2 regions of the Nonomuraea sp. NPDC001636 genome follow, and region 1 is predicted to be linked to the other one. Evidence: riboswitches for the same ligand, from Rfam matches in the RefSeq annotation. Region 1 holds a riboswitch; the other holds the start of a gene.
The links. Region 1 has a riboswitch for cobalamin ahead of cobN (cobaltochelatase subunit CobN). Riboswitches for the same ligand answer to the same signal wherever they lie in the genome.

Region 1 (8,716 bases):
CGTACGAGCACGACGGGCAGCTCACCAAGCGGGAGGTCCGCGCCGTCAGCCTGTCCCGCCTGGCCCCGCTGCCCGGCGAGCTGCTGTGGGACGTGGGCGCGGGGGCGGGCAGCATCGCCGTCGAGTGGATGCGCAGCCACCCTTCGTGCGCCGCCGTGGCGATCGAGAGCAGGGCCGACCGGGCCGCGGCCGTCCGGCGCAACGCCGAGCGGCTCGGCGTGCCGTCGATGCGCGTGGTCGAGGGCAAGGCCCCCGAGGCGCTGGACGGGCTGCCCGAGCCGGACGCGGTGTTCGTCGGCGGCGGCGCGACCGCCCTCGGCCTGCTGGACCGCTGCTGGTCCGCGCTGCGCCCCGGCGGCCGGCTGGTGGTGAACGCCGTGACCCTGGAGTCCGAGGCCGTCCTCGCCCACTGGTACGGCAGGCTCGGCGGCGACCTGGTGCGCCTGAGCGTCCAGCGGGCCTCGCCGGTCGGCGGGTTCACCGGCTGGCGGGCGGCGATGCCGGTGACCGTGTGGTCGATCACGAGGAAGGATCAACCGTGACCGTGTACTTCGTCGGAGCCGGTCCCGGCGCGGCCGACCTGATCACCTTGCGCGGCCTGCGGCGGCTGGAGGCGTCGCCGGTCTGCCTGTACGCCGGGTCGCTGGTGCCGCGCGAGCTGCTCGACGCCTGCCCGCCCGGGGCCAGGCTGGTGAACACGGCGGACCTGACGCTCGACGAGATCGTCGCCGAGCTGGCCGCCGCGCACCGCGACGGTCTCGACGTGACCCGGCTGCACTCGGGCGACCCGTCGGTGTTCAGCGCCGTGGCCGAGCAGATGCGCCGGCTGGACGCCCTGGGCGTGCCGTACGAGGTGGTGCCCGGGGTTCCGGCGTTCGCGGCGGCGGCGGCCGCGCTGGGCCGGGAGCTGACCGTGCCCGGCGTCGGCCAGACGGTCATCCTGACGCGCACCTCCGCCCGCGCCACCCCCATGCCGGACGGTGAGGACCTCGGGACGCTCGGCGCGAGCCGGGCCACGATGGTGCTGCACCTGGCCGTGCAGCGGATCGACGCGGTGGTCGCCGAGCTGCTGCCCTCCTACGGCCCCGACTGCCCGGTGGCCGTGGTGGCGCGGGCGAGCCGGGCCGACGAGGTGATCCTGCGCGGCACGCTCGCCGACATCGCCGGACAGGTCCACGACGCCGGGATCCGGCGGACGGCCGTGATCGTCGTGGGCCGGGTGTTGTCGGCGACCCAGTTCCCCGACAGCCACCTCTACAGCGACGCCAGGGAGCGTGCGTGCGACGGGTCCTGATCCTCGGCGGCACCGCCGAGGCGCGGGCCCTGGCCGCCGAGCTGGCCGCCGATCCCGGGCTGCACGTGGTGTCCTCCCTGGCGGGACGGGTGAACAACCCGCGGCTCCCCGTGGGCGAGGTGCGGGAAGGCGGGTTCGGCGGGCCGTCGGGCCTGGCCGCGTGGCTGCGGGAGGAGCGCATCGACGTGCTGGTCGACGCCACGCATCCGTTCGCGGAGCGGATGACCGCCTCGGGGGTCGCGGCCTCGTCGGCGACCGGGGTGCCGCTGCTGGTGCTGCGGCGTCCGGGGTGGCGGGAGGGGCCGGGCGACGCGTGGCTGCGGGTCGGCTCGCTCCAGGCGGCGGCCGGGCTGCTGACCACGGCCCGGTGGGGCGCGGCCGGCCGCGAGACCCGGGTCTTCCTCACGACCGGACGCCGGAGCCTGCCGGTGTTCGCGCCGCTGCCCGGCGTTTGGCTGCTGGCCAGGTCGGTGGACCCGCCGGAGGGGCCGGTGCCGGCGAACGTGCACGTCCTGCTCGACCGCGGGCCGTACACCGTCGAGGGCGAGCGCGCCCTGATCTCGGAGCACCGCCTGGACGTGCTGGTGACCAAGGACAGCGGCGGCGGCATGACCACGGCCAAGCTCGTCGCGGCGCGCGAGCTCGGCCTGCCGGTGATCATGGTGGACCGGCCGCCGCTGCCCGCGGGCGTCCGGGCCACGGACAGCGTGGCGGCGGCGGCGGCCTGGGTTCAGGGGTAGCGGCGCGGGGTGTAGACGACGCCGCCTTCGGTGGCCCGGGTCGTGGACGAGCCGATGATCAGCAGGCAGCGCATGTCCACCTGGCCGGGGTCCAGCTCGCCGAGCGTGGTGACCGTGACGCTCTCCCGCGGGCCGCCGACGTCGCGGCCGATCACCACGGGGGTGTCCGGCGCGCGGTGCTCCAGCAGCAGGTCCCGGGCGGCGGCGACCTGCCACGTACGGCTGCGCGAGGCCGGGTTGTAGATCGCCAGCACCAGGTCCGCCCGCGCGGCGGCGGACAGCCGGTCGGCCACCACCTCCCACGGCTTGAGCAGGTCGGACAGCGACAGCACGCAGTAGTCGTGCCCGAGCGGCGCGCCCGCCCTGGCCGCGACCGCCTGGGCGGCGGTCAGCCCCGGCACGACCCGCACCGGCACGTCCGGGAAGTCGGCGGCGGCTTCGAGCACGGCGCTGGCCATGGCGAACACGCCCGGGTCGCCGGACGACACGACCGCCACCCGGGCCCCGTCCCGGGCCAGCTCAAGGGCGTGCCTGGCGCGTTCGGCCTCCACCCGGTTGTCGGTGCGGTGGCGGCGCTGGCGCGGGTTCGGAGCCACCCGGTCCACGTACGGGCCGTAGCCGACCAGGTCGGTGGCCGCGGCCAGCGCCTCCTGCGCCTCCGGCGTCAGCCACGGCCGCCCCGCCGGGCCCAGGCCGACCACGGCCACCTCGCCCGGCCCCTCGTCCGCCGGGCGCTCGGGGACGAAGGTGCGCTCGGCCGGGCTGGCCAGCAGGGCCAGCGAGAAGTACGGGACTCCGTCCGGGTCCACGTCCTTGAGCGGGGCGACCCGCTCGGCGCCCATGGTGGCACGCTCGACGTACCAGGCGTCGTCGAGGCGGCCCGCCTCGGACAGCGCGTCGCGCACCTTCCCGAACGTGCGGCCCAGCTTGAGCACGGCGGCCGAGTCGGTGTCGCGCAGCCGCTCGGCCAGCACCTGCGCGGGCAGCGTGCCGGGCAGCACGGTCAGCACCTCGCCCCGCTCGACCAGCGGCCGTCCCAGCACGGCGGCGGCGGCGCTGACCGAGGTCACGCCGGGCACCACCTCGGTCGGGTAGCGGTGGGCGAGCCGCTTGTGCATGTGCATGTAGGAGCCGTAGAACAGCGGGTCGCCCTCGGCCAGCACGACCACGGTGCGGCCCGCGTCCAGGTGGGCGGCCAGGCGTTCGGCGCAGTCGGCGTAGAAGTCGTCGAGCGCTCCCTGGTAGCCGCCGGGGTGGTCGGTGGTCTCCGTGGTCAGCGGGTAGAGCAGCAGCTCCTCGATCTGGCCCGCGCGCATGTACGGCAGCGCGATCGAACGGGCGATGCTGCGGCCGTGCCGGGCGGCGTGGTAGGCGATCACGTCGGCCTCGCCGATCAGCCGGGCCGTCCTGACCGTGACCAGCTCGGGGTCGCCTGGGCCCAGGCCGACTCCGTACAGGCGTCCTGACATGGTCGTCACTCCGTCTCGTTCGCGATGGCGTTGATCGCGGCGGCCGTCATCGCACTGCCGCCGCGGCGGCCGTGCACCACCAGGTGCTCCAGGTCGCTGCCGGCCAGCGCCTGCTTGGACTCGGCCGCGCCGATGAAGCCGACCGGGATGCCGAGCACGGCCGCGGGGCGTCCCGCGCCCTCGGCCACCAGCTCCAGCAGCCGGAACAGGGCGGTCGGCGCGTTCCCGATCGCCACCACCGCGCCCTCCAGGCGGTCGCGCCACAGCTCCAGGGCCGCGGCGCTGCGGGTGGTGCCGAGGCGTTCGGCCAGCTCGGGCACGCGCGGATCGCCCAGCGTGCACAGCACCTCGTTGCCCGCGGGCAGCCTGCGCCGGGTCACGCCGGAGGCGACCATCATGGCGTCGCACAACACCGGCGCGCCGCCGCGCAGCGCCTCCCTGGCCCGCGCGACGACCTGCGGCGACCAGGCCAGGTCGGTGACGAGGTCGGTCATGCCGCACGCGTGGATCATGCGCACCGCCACCTGGGCGACCTCGGGCGGCAGGCCCGTGAGGTCGCTCTCGGCGCGGATGGTCGCGAACGAGCGCCGGTAGATCTCGGCGCCGTCGCGGATGTAGTCGCTCACTCCTGGCGTTCCTCGTATCCGTTGATGGTTGCGATCAGCTGGCGGACCGGGCCGCGTGGCAGGCCGCAGCGCCGCTCGCAACCGGCCCAGTGGACGGGCGTGGCGGGTGCGCGGCCGAGGCTCCGCACCCATTGCCGGGCATCGGCCCGCACGTCGGCGAGCGCCTTCGCGCAGCCGGGACGGCCGGTGCAGGCGGTCACCCCGGCCCAGGGGGAGTCCGGGTCGGTGGCGAGCCCGGCGGCGGCCAGCGCCCGCTCGGTCGGGTCCGCCTCGCCGGGGGAGAGGTCCGGCAGGACGACGGTCCGCCAGGGTGTCAGGCGCACCGGCTGGCCGAGGTCCGCGAGGGCTGCGGCCTGGTCGGACGTCAGGCGGCCGAGCGGCACGAGGGCCTCGATCGCCACCCGGCCGTCCCGCTGCGCGATCCTGCCCGGGGACGGGCGGCGCGCGAAGGCGGAGGCGGGCGGGGCGTCCGGGGCCTCCGGGGCGTCCGGGGCGTTCGCGGCGTCCGGGGCGTCGGTCAGGCTTGGTTCGCCGTCGCGCAGGCGGGTGGCGATTCGGGCGGGGCCGTCCGGGAGGTCGCGGATGCGCCAGGCGCGCGGGCCGTCGGGGGACAGCTCGTCCAGGAACGCCTCGGCGGAGTCGATCATGAGCGGGACGGCCGCGTCCGGGGCGGCGGTCAGCCCGGTGTCGGCGCCGGCGAGCAGCAGCCGTCCGGTCGCCACGTAGGTGACGTCCGCGCCGAGCCCGGCGACGTCCCGCGTGCCGTCGTCCAGGGCGAACAGGAACCGTCCCGGCAGCTCGGCCAGCCGGGGCCGCGCGCACAGCGCCCGGTCCAGGGCGTCGGCCATCGCCAGCACGTCCAGCAGCCCGTCGGGACCGCGCCCGCTCAGCGGCGAGGCGAGGATGTTGCGCACCCGCTCGTGCGCGGGCGACGGCAGCAGCCCGGCCGCCGCGATCCGCCCGGCGAAGACCTCCGGCGCGCGCAGCCCCCGCACCTGGACGTTCGCCCGCGACGTCAGCTCGATCACGCCCGTTCCCAGCTCGGCCGCGCACCCGGCGAGCACGCGGAGCTGCGCGGCCGACACCGCGCCGCCGGGCAGGCGCACACGGGCGAGCGGGCCGTCTGCGGCCTCGTGCACCTGGAGCGCCCCCGGACAGGCATCGGGACGCGTACGTCCGGAAGATTCACCTACGGGCACGAAGGGATCGTAACGCCACTTCTGGGACGGGTCGCTCCTGTCGTAAGCTTCGGCGTAGACGATGGCAATGGGAGGAAGCCGGTGCGAATCCGGCGCGGTCCCGCCACTGTGACCGGGGAGCGAACCCCACCACGAGGCCACTGTCCGGAGACGGGCGGGAAGGCCGGGGTGAGCGTCGATCCGGGAGCCAGGAGACTCCTGCCGTCGTGTCACCCGCGACCGGGGCGAGGACCCCGAGGGAGGAATGCGCCGTGCCTGGCGACAGCCGTACCCTTCTGCTGCTCTCCACCTCCGACACCGACCTGCTGAGCGCTCGCGCCTGCGGGGCGGGCTACCGCCTGGGCAATCCCGCCCGGCTGACCGCCGAGGACGTCCCCGGCCTGACGGAGGGGACCGACCTCGTCGTGGTGCGCCTGCTGGGCGGGCGGCGGGCCTGGCCGGAAGGGCTCGACGCGCTGCTGGCCGGGCCGCGCCCGGTGGTGGTGCTGGGCGGGGAGCAGGCCCCCGACGCCGAGCTGATGGAGCTGTCCACGGTCAGCGGCGGGGTGTGCGCCGAGGCGCACGCCTACCTGGCCCATGGCGGCCCGGCCAACCTGGCCGAGCTGCACGCGTTCCTGTCCGACACCGTCCTGCTGACCGGGCACGGGTTCGAGCCGCCCGTCCCCGCCCCCGCCTGGGGACGGCTGGACCGCCCTGCCAGGACCACCGGCGGTCCCGTGGTGGGGGTGCTCTACTACCGGGCCCACCACATGGCCGGCAACACCGCGTTCGTCGAGGCGTTGTGCGAGGCCGTCGAGGACGCGGGCGGGCAGGCGCTGCCGGTCTTCTGCTCGTCCCTGCGCGCGGCCGAGCCGGAGCTGCTGGACACGCTGCGCGCGGCGGACGCCCTGGTCGTCACGGTGCTGGCGGCGGGCGGCTCCCGTCCGGCCACCGCGGGGGCGGGCGGCGACGACGAGGCCTGGGACGTCGGCGCGCTGGCCGAGCTGGACGTGCCGATCCTGCAAGGACTCTGCCTGACCACCACCCGGCAGGCATGGGAGGAGAACGACGACGGGCTGTCGCCGCTGGACGCCGCCTCCCAGGTGGCGATCCCGGAGTTCGACGGGCGGATCATCACGGTGCCGTTCTCGTTCAAGGAGATCGACCCCGACGGGCTGACCGTCTACGTCGCCGACCCCGAGCGGGCCGCCCGGGTGGCGGGCATCGCGGTGCGCCACGGCCTGCTGCGGCACACCCCTCCCGCAGAGCGGCGGCTGGTGGTGATGTTGTCGGCGTACCCGACCAAGCACTCCCGCGTCGGCAACGCGGTCGGGCTGGACACCCCCGCGAGCACCGTCCGGCTGCTGGCCCGGCTCGCCGAGGCGGGTTACGACCTGGGCGACGGCTTCCCCGGCGTGGCCGACCAGGACGGCGACGCGCTCGTGCACGCGCTGATCGCCGCCGGCGGCCAGGACCAGGACTGGCTGACCGAGGAGCACCTGGCGGGCAACCCGGTGCGCATCTCCGCCGCCTCCTACGAGCAGTGGTACCGGACGCTGCCCGCGGCCCTGCGCGAGGGAATGGAGCGCCATTGGGGGCCGCCGCCCGGAGAGCTGTTCGTGCACGAGGGCGACAGCGGGACCGACATCGTGCTGGCCGCGCTGCGGGCCGGGAACCTGGTGGTGATGGTGCAGCCGCCGCGCGGCTTCGGGGAGAACCCGATCGCCATCTACCACGACCCCGACCTGCCGCCCAGCCACCACTACCTGGCCGCCTACCGCTGGCTGTCGGCCGAGTTCGGCGCGCACGCGATGGTGCACGTCGGCAAGCACGGCAACCTGGAGTGGCTGCCCGGCAAGTCGGCGGGGATGTCGGCCGCGTGCGGCACCGACGCCGCCATCGGCGACCTGCCGCTGGTCTACCCCTTCCTCGTCAACGACCCGGGGGAGGGCACGCAGGCCAAGCGGCGCGCGCACGCCGTGCTGGTGGACCACCTGGTGCCGCCGATGGCCCGCGCCGACACCTACGGCGACATCGCCCGGCTGGAGCAGCTGCTGGACGAGCACGCCACGATCGCCGCCATGGACCCCGCCAAGCTGCCCGCGATCCGGGCGCAGATCTGGACGCTGATCCAGGCCGCCCGGCTCGACCACGACCTCGGGCTGGCCGACCGGCCGCACGACAGCGAGTTCGACGACCTCATCCTGCACGTGGACGGCTGGCTGTGCGAGGTGAAGGACGCCCAGATCCGCGACGGGCTGCACGTCCTCGGCCAGGCGCCCACCGGCCAGGTGCGGGTGGACCTGGTGCTGGCCATGTTGCGCGCCCGGCAGATGTGGGGCGGCAGGGAGACGCTGCCCGGCCTGCGCGAGGCGCTCGGCCTGGCCGAGGACGGCACGGCGGCGCTGGGCGACGTGGACCGCGCGGAGACGACCGCCCGCGCCCTGGTCGAGGCCATGGAGCAGCACGCCTGGGCCCCGGACGCAGCCCCCGCCGTCGCCCGCGCGGTACTGGGTGGCGTGGCCGAGGAACGGGTGGAGCTCGTGGCGCGGGTGCTGGCGTTCGCCGCCACCGAGGTGGTGCCGCGCCTGGCCCGCACCACCGACGAGCTCGACCACGTCCTGCACGCCCTGGACGGCGGCTACGTGCCCGCCGGCCCCAGCGGCTCCCCGCTGCGCGGCCTGGTCAACGTGCTGCCGACCGGCCGCAACTTCTACTCCGTGGACCCCCGGGCGGTGCCCAGCCGCCTGGCCTGGGAGACCGGCCAGGCGATGGCGGAGTCGCTGCTGGCGTGCTACCGCGCCGACACCGGCGAGTGGCCGCGCTCGGTCGGGCTGTCGGTGTGGGGGACCAGCGCCATGCGCACGGCGGGCGACGACGTCGCCGAGGTGCTGGCCCTGCTCGGCGTCCGCCCCGAATGGGACGAGGCGTCGCGCCGCGTCATCCGCCTGGAGCCGATCCCGCTCGCCGAGCTGGGCCGCCCGCGCATCGACGTGACGGTCCGCATCAGCGGCTTCTTCCGCGACGCCTTCCCGCACGTGGTCGGCATGCTCGACGACGCCGTACGGCTGGTCGCGTCGCTGGCGGAGCCGGCCGAGGACAACTACGTCCGCGCCCACGTGGCCGCGACGGGCGGCGACGAGCGGCTGGCCACGATGCGCGTCTTCGGCTCCGCGCCCGGCGCGTACGGGGCCGGGCTGCTGCCGCTCATCGACAGCCGCAACTGGCGCGACGACGCCGACCTGGCCGAGGTGTACGCCGTGTGGGGCGGCTACGCCTACGGCCGCGACCTCGACGGCGTCGCCGCCCGCCCCCAGATGGAGGACGCCTACCGCCGCATCGCCGTCGCCGCCAAGAACGTCGACACCCGCGAGCACGACATCGCCGACTCCGACGACTACTTCCAGTA
Region 2 (8,716 bases), on a different contig from region 1:
TGCGCAGGAACCCGACGGCGTCCTCGCGCAGGCTGCCGGTGTCGGGCACGTCGATCAGCCGCCAGAACTTGGCGAGGGTGGCCAGCAGCAGGTCGTCGCGCCGGGGCCAGCGCCGGTAGAGCACCGGGCGGCTGGTGCCGGCGCGGGCGGCGACGGCCTCGAAGGTGAAGCCGTGGTAGCCGTGCTCGACCAGCACCTGCCAGGCGGCGTCGAGGATCGCCTCCTCCAGCGCGGGGCCGCGACGGCGGGACGCGCCGCCGGGGGCACGGTGCTTGAGAGTCACTTGCGTATCTTATCCCGGCGCCCTACGGTGGCCGGAATTAGATACAGCCCTGTACTCAAAGGACCCTCCATGATGTTCGACGTCATCGTCGTCGGCGCCGGGCCCGCCGGCCTCTTCCTCGCCTGCGAGCTGCGCCTGGCCGGCGTGCGGCCGCTGGTGCTGGAACGACGGCCGGAGCCCGACCTGTCGGACAAGGCCCACGGCCTGGCCGGGCAGGTCGTCCGGCTGCTGGACCACCGCGGCCTGTTCGAACGCTGCGGCGGCCGGGGCGTCCCGGCGCCGGCGCCCGGCCACTTCTTCGGCGGGATGCCGTTGCCGCTGCACACGCTCGGCGAGGCCAACCCGATGTACCTGCTGCCCTGCGACCAGCGCGACCTCGAACGGGTGCTCGCCGCGCGCGCGGCCGAACTGGGCGCGGAGGTGCGGCGCGGCCAGGAGGTGATCTCCTTCGGCCAGGACGCCGACCGGGTCGAGGTCGTGACCCGCGGCCCCGGCGGCGCCGAGACCACCCTCACCGCCCGCTACCTGGTCGGCTGCGACGGCGGCCACAGCCTGGTCAGGAAGGCGGCGGGCATCGGCTTCCCCGGCGTCAGCGACGACCACGTCGTGGACCGCTCGGCCCTCATCGGCCCGAGCGAGCACTTCCGGGTCCTGCCCGGCGGGCGCGTCCTGATCGAGGGGCTCGGCGAGATCCCCGCCCACTTCCACCGCACCGATCGCGGCGTCTTCACCCTCCTGGCCCACGACCTGCGGCGGCCGCTGATCAACACCGCCGAGTGGGAGGACCAACCGGCGGGCGGCTACCCGGGGCCGGGCGCGCCGATGACGCTGGCCGAGATGGAGAAGAGCGTCGAACGCGTCCTCGGCGTGCGCCTGCCGCTGAGCCCGCCGCCCGAGGGGGCGCCGGTCATGCTGCGCCGGCTGTGCGGGCGCAACACCCGGCTCGCCGACCGCTACCGCGCCGGGCGCGTCTTCATCGCCGGCGACGCCGCCCAGGTGAGCCACGGGCCCACCCTGAACCTGGCGCTCCAGGACGCCGCCAACCTGGCCTGGAAACTCGCCGCCACGCTCCGGGGGCAGGCCCCGGAAGGGCTCCTGGACAGCTACGAGACCGAGCGCCGCGCGTGCGCGGAACGGGTGGTCACCCAGACCCTCGCCGCGACCGCCCTGCTGGCGCCCGGCGCCGAGGTCACCGCGCTGCGACGGCTGTTCGCCGAGCTCCTGGGCCGTACGGAGAACCTGCGCATGATCGCCGAGCTGATGGCGGGCGGCGACGTCCGCCATGACATGGGGGAGGAGCGGCCCGCCGGGCCCACCGGCTGGTTCGCGCCGTCCCTGGCGCTGACCACCGGCGACGGGCGGCCGTGGCGCCTGGCCGAGCTGATGCGCGACGCCCGCCCCCTGCTCCTGGACCTGACCGGCGGCGACGCCCTGGCCACCGCCGCCGCGCCCTGGCTCGGCCGGGTGCGCCACGTGGCCGCCACTGCCGCCGACGCCCCCGCCCCGGCGCTGCTCGTCCGGCCCGACGGCTACGTCGCCTGGGCGGGCGCGGGCCCCGACGGACTCAGGGCCGCCCTCGCCCGCTGGTTCGGCCCGAGCTGAGCCCGGCCGCCCGTCCGGACGGGGAGGGGTCACTCCGGGCTGGTGAGGCGGGCCAGCACGATGCCGCCGACGATCAGCGCCAGCGCCGCCATCCGGCCGATCGACATCGGGTCCTTGTGCACGACGACGCCCAGGGCGATCGCGCCGACGGCCCCGATGCCGGTGAAGACCGCGTACGCGGTGCCGACGGGGAGGGTCTTCATCGAGTACGACAGCAGCCAGACCGCGGCCACCATGAGGACGAAGCAGATCAGCGTGGGCAGCGGCCTGGTGAAGCCCTGGGTGGGCTTGATGCTCTGCGCCCAGGCGATCTCGACCAGCCCGGCCAGCCCGAGGATGAGCCAGTTCATCGTCAGAACTCCTTCCCCAGATCGCGGGCGCCGCGCAGCGCGGCGGCGTACAGCTCGTCGTGCTGGGCGCGCAGGTGGAACAGGCCGGGGTCGACGCGGGAGTTGGCCAGCTCGGCGGTGACGACGGTGGTGTCCTCGACGGCGAAGTGGCCGGCGAAGAAGTCACGCAGGTAGCGCTCCTGGTAGTCGAACCTGGCCTTGGGGGCGCCCGGCGAGTAGGCCCCGCCGCGCGCGGTGGTGACCACGAAACGCCGCCCGGCCAGGGACATCTTGGGGAAGGTCACCTGGTCGAGCCAGGCCTTGAGCGCCGACGGGATCGAGTAGTTGTACATCGGGGTGGCGATCAGCACCACGTCCGCGGCCACCAGCTGCGACAGCAGCGGCTCGACGATCGCCCAGGCGGCCGCCTGCTCCGGGGTGCGGGCGGCCTCGTGGTAGCGGGAGATGTCGGTGATCTGGTTGGCCATGACGTAGTCGCACAGCTCGGTCCACGCCTCCCCGATGTGCGGCACCGGCTCGGCGGCCAGGTCGCGGTGGACGTAGGTGCCCTCGGGGTGGGCGGACCGCCACGCCTCGGCGAAGGTGTCGCCGAGTTCGCGGCTGATCGAACGGCGTCGGGCGCTGGCGTCCAGGTGCAGCAGAACGGCCATGGGAGGGGCTCCTCGAAATAAGTGGACATCGCGTCCGGTTTGCGGTCGAGGTGACCGTAGCAAGTAAGCGGGCACGTTGTCCACTTATGTCGGAGTGGGTTAGAGTCGCCGCCATGGAGTCCCGTACCGAGTTGCTGACCGGACGTCCCGTGGCGGAGACGGGCCGCCCGCGCGAGCGCGCCGACGCCGCCCGCAACCGCGCCAAGGTGCTCGCCGCGGCGGCCGAGCTGTTCGCCACCCGCGACCCGCGCGCCGTGACCATGGACGACATCGCCAAGGCCGCCGGCGTCGGGCGGGGCACGCTCTACCGCCGCTATCCCGACACCGTCTCGATCGCGCAGGCCCTGCTCGACGAGCACGAGCGCGAGCTGCAGGAACGCCTGCTGCGCGGCGACCCGCCGCTCGGCCCCGGCGCGCCCCCCGCCGACCGGCTCGCCGCCTTCTACGCCGCGATGGTCGGCCTGCTGGACGAGCACATCTCGCTCGTCCTGGGCGCCGAGCAGGGCCCGCTGCGCTACGCCACCGGCGCCTACGGGTTCTGGCGGGCGCACGTGCGGGTGCTGCTGACCGAGGCGGGCGTCCCGGAGACCGAGGCGCTGGCCGACATCCTGCTGGCCCCGCTGGGCCCCGACGTCTACGCCGAGCAGCGCAGGCGCGGGCTCACCCCCGAGCAGATCACCGCCGCCCTGGCCCGGCTGGCGCACGGCATCGTCGCCCGGGACGCCGGCCGCTGACCGCGCCGGCGGCGGCTCACCCCCAGGCCGCCGCCTTGTCGTACGGATCGACGTTCCTGAAGGCCATCCCGACGATCTCCGCGACGTCGTCGTCGCCGTAGGTCCCGGGCAGGGCGAGGCCGAGGCGTTCGAACAGCGCCCGCACCTCCTCGACCGTGGGCGAGAACGACAACGTCACGTCCTCGGCGCCCCTGAGGTTCAGCGGGCGCGCCTGCGCCGGCACCCGGTTGAACTCCTCGCCCCGCACCAGCCGGACCGCCGACTGCTCCTGGAGCAGGGACGGCAGCAGGTCGCGCTCATGAACAGGTTGAGCGACTGGGCGTTGCTGACGGCCTCCGCGGTGGCGATGCCCGCGACGTCGAGGACGCTCACCACGACCGCCACCGCCAGGGCGACGAGGATGTCGACGTTGACGCCGATCCAGGCGAGGATGCGCTTCACTGACCGTCCCATCGCGAGGGGCCACGGGGTGACACCCCGAATCATGAAGCAGAACCCGGCGCCGCGCGAGGGGCCGGGTCGTCCTCGCCTGCCCGCTCCGGTCGTGGCGTTACGCGGTGAGGGCGTCGCGGAGGAAGCCCAGGATGTCCGCCCGCGCGTCCTCGGCCTGGGGGGCCAGGGCCGGCAGGCTGAGGAAGGCGTGCCCGGCCCCCGGGTACTCGGCCAGGCGGGCGGGGGTGCCGGCGGCCTGCAGCGCCTCGGCGTAGCGGCGGCCGTGGTCGGCGATCGGGTCGTGGGTCGGCACCGCCACGAGCGCCGGGGCCAGCCCGCCCAGGTCGCCGGCGTGCAGGGGGGAGAGCGCGCGGGCGTCCGTGCCCTCGGGCGCGGCGAGCCGGTGGACCAACCGCAGCACCGGCACGCCGAGCGTCGGGGTGTCGGCGTGTTCGGCCGTCGAGGAGTGGTCGAACATCGTACCGGTCACGTCCACGGCGGGGTTGACCAGCACCTGGGCCTTCAGGGGCAGACCGGCGTCGCGGGCCCTGATCGCCGCCAGGGCGCAGATCAGCCCGCCGCAGCTCTCGCCGAACAGGACGGCCCGCGCCGGGTCGACGCCCCACTGCGCGGCGTGCTCCAGCACGTGCCGGAGCGCGTCCCAGCCGTCGTCGGCGGCGGCGGCCAGCGGCGTGTGCCGGTCGAGCAGGCGGTGGTCCACCGAGACGACGACGGCGGGCAGGTGGGCGGCGAGGTGGCTGTTGACCCAGTCGCTCTGCGGCGCCGTGCCGACGAAGCCGCCTCCGTGCACGTGCAGCACCAGCGGCAGGACGTCCCCCGGCCCGGCCGCTCGGGGCCGGTGGACCCGGACGCGGAGGTCGCGGCCGGGCAGCGCCACCGTCCGCCAGTCGATGGCGGCGCCGGGATCCGGCCGGCCGGTGATCGCCTGTGCCTCGACGGAGGCGCGCAGCCGGTTCTCCGCCTCGACGTAGGCGGCCAGTTCGGCGGGGGTGACGGTGTCCCAGTCCGGCGTGACCGGACGGGTGAAGGTGTCGCTCATGGGGTCTCCTCGGCTTTTCGCTACTTGAAGTATCGATACCTAAGGTAGCGAAAATCTGGCACGGCCGGTCTATGACCTCGATCACACACCGGTCCGTCCGTGAGGCACGCGGGGAGCGGCCCCGCGGCGGGTGGCCGGATCGGAGCGGGGGTTCTTCGCAACACGAGATGTTGGGTGTGACTTTTTGATCCGCCCTATATATGGTGTCTCCCGCAGCCGGTTCGGTCGCCCCGCCAGGGCGGCCGAAGCAAGAGGGAACCCGGTGGGAATCCGGGACTGCCCCGCAGCGGTGAGTGGGAACGAACGCCGTCAGACGCACTGGGCCGAAGGCCCGGGAAGCGACGGCCAGTAGGCAGCGACAGCATGCCCACAAGTCCGAAGACCTGCCGGCGCGCCGCGCGCGATCATGCGCGCGCGGCTGCTCCGAGGCCGCGCGGGACGGCGGACGGCACCGGCGAGAGGGCTGTGGCGCCTCGCCGTCCGCCTCCTGCGCGCGTTCTCGGCGACCGACCGAGTTCACGAGGGGAGAGCGCAGTGACGGTCACAGGGGACCCGATGACGGACCTGGCCGGGACGGCGCGGGCGGACGCCGACAGGTCCGCGCCGCGGCGTGTCCAGATGCAGGTGCGCAAGCGCAACGGCACCGCGGAGCCGGTCGACGTCAACAAGATCGTACGTGCGGTGGAGCACTGGGCGGCCGATCTGACGGACATCGACCCGATGCGGGTGGCCACCAAGACGATCAGCGGCCTCTACGACGGGGCCACCACCGCCGAGCTCGACCGGCTGTCCATCCAGACGGCCGCCGAGATGATCGGCGAGGAGCCGCAGTACTCGCGCCTGGCCGCGCGGCTGCTGTCGGGCTACATCGACAAGGAGGTCCGCGGGCAGGGCGTGGCCTCCTTCAGCCAGGCGATCCGGCTGGGCCACGCCGAGGGGCTCATCGGCGACGAGACCGCCGAGTTCGTCAACGCCAACGCCCGCAAGCTCGACGACGCCATCGACGTCACCGCCGACCTGCGGTTCGAGTACTTCGGGCTGCGCACGGTCTATGACCGTTACCTGCTGCGCCACCCGTCCACCCGGCTGGTGGTGGAGACGCCGCAGTACTGGCTGCTGCGCGTGGCCTGCGGGCTGGCCGAGACGCCCGCCGAGGCGGTCGGCTTCTACCGGCTCATGTCGTCGCTGGCCTATCTGCCCAGCTCGCCGACGCTGTTCAACTCCGGCACCCGGCACACCCAGATGTCCTCCTGCTACCTGGTCGACTCGCCCCGTGACGAGATCGGCTCGATCTACGACCGCTACGCCCAGGTGGCGCAGCTGTCGAAGTTCGCCGGCGGGATCGGCATCTCCTGGTCGCGGGTGCGCTCCCGGGGCGCGCTGATCCGCGGCACGAACGGGCACTCCAACGGCATCGTCCCGTGGCTGCGCACGCTCGACGCGTCGGTGGCCGCGGTCAACCAGGGCGGCCGGCGCAAGGGCGCGGCCTGCGTCTACCTGGAGCCCTGGCACCCGGACGTCGAGGAGTTCCTGGAGCTGCGCGACAACACCGGCGAGGACGCGCGCCGCACCCACAACCTCAACCTGGCCAACTGGATCCCCGACGAGTTCATGCGCCGGGTCGAGGCCGACGGCACCTGGTCGCTGTTCGACCCCGACGAGGTCCCCGAGCTGCCCGACCTGTGGGGCGAGGCGTTCGAGGAGGCCTACCGCGCCGCCGAGCGCGACGGCCGGTACGTCCGGCAGGTCAAGGCCCGCGACCTGTACGCCAAGATGATGCGCACCCTGGCCCAGACCGGCAACGGCTGGATGACCTTCAAGGACGCCGCCAACCGCCTGTGCAACCAGGCGGCCGAGCCCGGCAACGTCGTGCACCTGTCCAACCTGTGCACCGAGATCGTCGAGGTGTCCAGCGACGCCGAGACCGCGGTCTGCAACCTGGGCTCGGTCAACCTCGCCGCCCACCTGACGGGCACGGGCCCCGACGGCGACATCGACGGCGGCATCGACTGGGAGCGGCTGCGCGCCACCGTCCGCACCGCGGTCACCTTCCTCGACCGGGTGATCGACATCAACTACTACCCGAGCGAGCAGGCCGCGGCCAGCAACCCGCGCTGGCGCCCGGTCGGCCTCGGCGTGATGGGCCTGCAGGACGTCTTCTTCGCCCTGCGCCTGCCGTTCGACTCGGCCGAGGCCAAGGAGCTGTCCACCCGGATCGCCGAGGAGATCTACCTGTCGGCGCTGGAGACCTCCGCCGCCCTGGCCGAGCGCTTCGGCGCCCACCCCGCCTACGACCAGACGTGGGCGGCCCGTGGCCGGCTCCAGCACGACCTGTGGGGGGAGAGCGGCACCCAGGCCGGGCGCTGGGACGCGGTGCGCGAGCGCATCGCCGCCCACGGCCTGCGCAACTCGCTGCTGATCGCGATCGCGCCGACCGCCACCATCGCCTCGATCGTCGGCTGCTACGAGTGCATCGAGCCGCAGGTGTCCAACCTGTTCAAGCGCGAGACGCTGAGCGGGGAGTTCCTGCAGATCAACAACGCGCTGGTGGCCGAGCTGAAGTCGCGCGGCCTGTGGAACGACCGCGTCCGGGCGGCCATCAAGCAGGCCGAGGGCTCAGTGCAGGGCATCGCCGAGCTGCCGGAGGACGTGCGCCGGCTGTTCCGCACCGCCTGGGAGCTGCCGCAGCGGGCGCTGATCGACATGGCCGCCGCGCGCTCGCCGTTCATCGACCAGAGCCAGTCGCTCAACCTGTTCATGAGCGCGCCGACGATCGACAAGCTCTCCTCGATGTACCTGTACGCCTGGAAGTCCGGCCTGAAGACCACCTACTACCTGCGCTCGCGCCCGGCCACCCGCATCCAGCAGGCCACCGTGCCCCTCGCGTCCCCCGCGGCCCCCGTGCCCCTCGGGAACAAGTCCGAGGAGGCCCTGGTGTGCTCCCTGGAGAACCCCGAGTCGTGCGAAGCCTGCCAGTGACCCCCGAGGAGAATCCGATGTTGCTCGACCCGGGCATGAGCCTGACCCTGCGGCCCATGCGCTACCCCCTGTTCTTCGACCGCTACCGCGACGCGATCAAGAACACCTGGACGGTCGAGGAGGTGGACCTGCACTCCGACCTGAAGGACCTGACCAGGCTGTCGGCGGCCGAGCGCCACCTGGTCAGCCGCCTGGTCGCCTTCTTCGCCACCGGCGACACGATCGTGGCCAACAACCTGGTGCTCAACCTCTACCAGCACGTCAACGCCCCCGAGGCGCGCCTGTACCTGAGCAGGCAGCTGTTCGAGGAGGCGGTGCACGTCCAGTTCTACCTGAACCTGCTGGACACGTACGTGCCGGACGAGGAGGAGCGGTTCGCGGCGTTCGCGGCGGTGGAGAACATCCCCTCCATCCGGCGCAAGGCCGAGTTCTGCTTCCGCTGGATCGACTCCATCGGCGGCCTCCAGCGGCTGGAGACCCGCGAGGACCGGCGGGCGTTCCTGCTCAACCTGATCTGCTTCGCCGCCTGCATCGAGGGCCTGTTCTTCTACGGCGCGTTCGCCTACGTCTACTTCCTGCGCTCGCGCGGCCTGCTGAACGGGCTGGCCTCGGGCACCAACTGGGTC

Region 2: another riboswitch for cobalamin. It lies ahead of ABT158_RS33375 (ribonucleoside-diphosphate reductase subunit alpha); the one in region 1 lies ahead of cobN (cobaltochelatase subunit CobN).

Annotation. Positions count from the first base shown of each region.
Region 1 is NZ_JBEOZT010000020.1:97,389-106,104, forward strand. It holds gene cbiT (precorrin-6Y C5,15-methyltransferase (decarboxylating) subunit CbiT) at 1-542, shown strand, start outside; gene cobM (precorrin-4 C(11)-methyltransferase) at 539-1,294, shown strand; gene ABT158_RS32045 (cobalt-precorrin-6A reductase) at 1,279-2,034, shown strand; gene cobJ (precorrin-3B C(17)-methyltransferase) at 2,025-3,503, opposite strand; gene ABT158_RS32055 (precorrin-8X methylmutase) at 3,509-4,129, opposite strand; gene cobG (precorrin-3B synthase) at 4,126-5,328, opposite strand; cobalamin riboswitch at 5,360-5,541, shown strand; gene cobN (cobaltochelatase subunit CobN) at 5,580-8,716, shown strand, end outside.
Region 2 is NZ_JBEOZT010000021.1:166,384-175,099, reverse strand. It holds gene ABT158_RS33415 (TetR/AcrR family transcriptional regulator) at 1-283, opposite strand, end outside; gene ABT158_RS33410 (FAD-dependent monooxygenase) at 353-1,885, shown strand; gene ABT158_RS33405 (DMT family transporter) at 1,915-2,235, opposite strand; gene ABT158_RS33400 (FMN-dependent NADH-azoreductase) at 2,238-2,885, opposite strand; gene ABT158_RS33395 (TetR/AcrR family transcriptional regulator) at 2,999-3,619, shown strand; gene ABT158_RS33390 (hypothetical protein) at 3,636-3,842, opposite strand; gene ABT158_RS33385 (hypothetical protein) at 3,818-4,060, opposite strand; gene ABT158_RS33380 (alpha/beta hydrolase) at 4,170-5,111, opposite strand; cobalamin riboswitch at 5,312-5,516, shown strand; gene ABT158_RS33375 (ribonucleoside-diphosphate reductase subunit alpha) at 5,646-8,090, shown strand; gene ABT158_RS33370 (ribonucleotide-diphosphate reductase subunit beta) at 8,108-8,716, shown strand, end outside.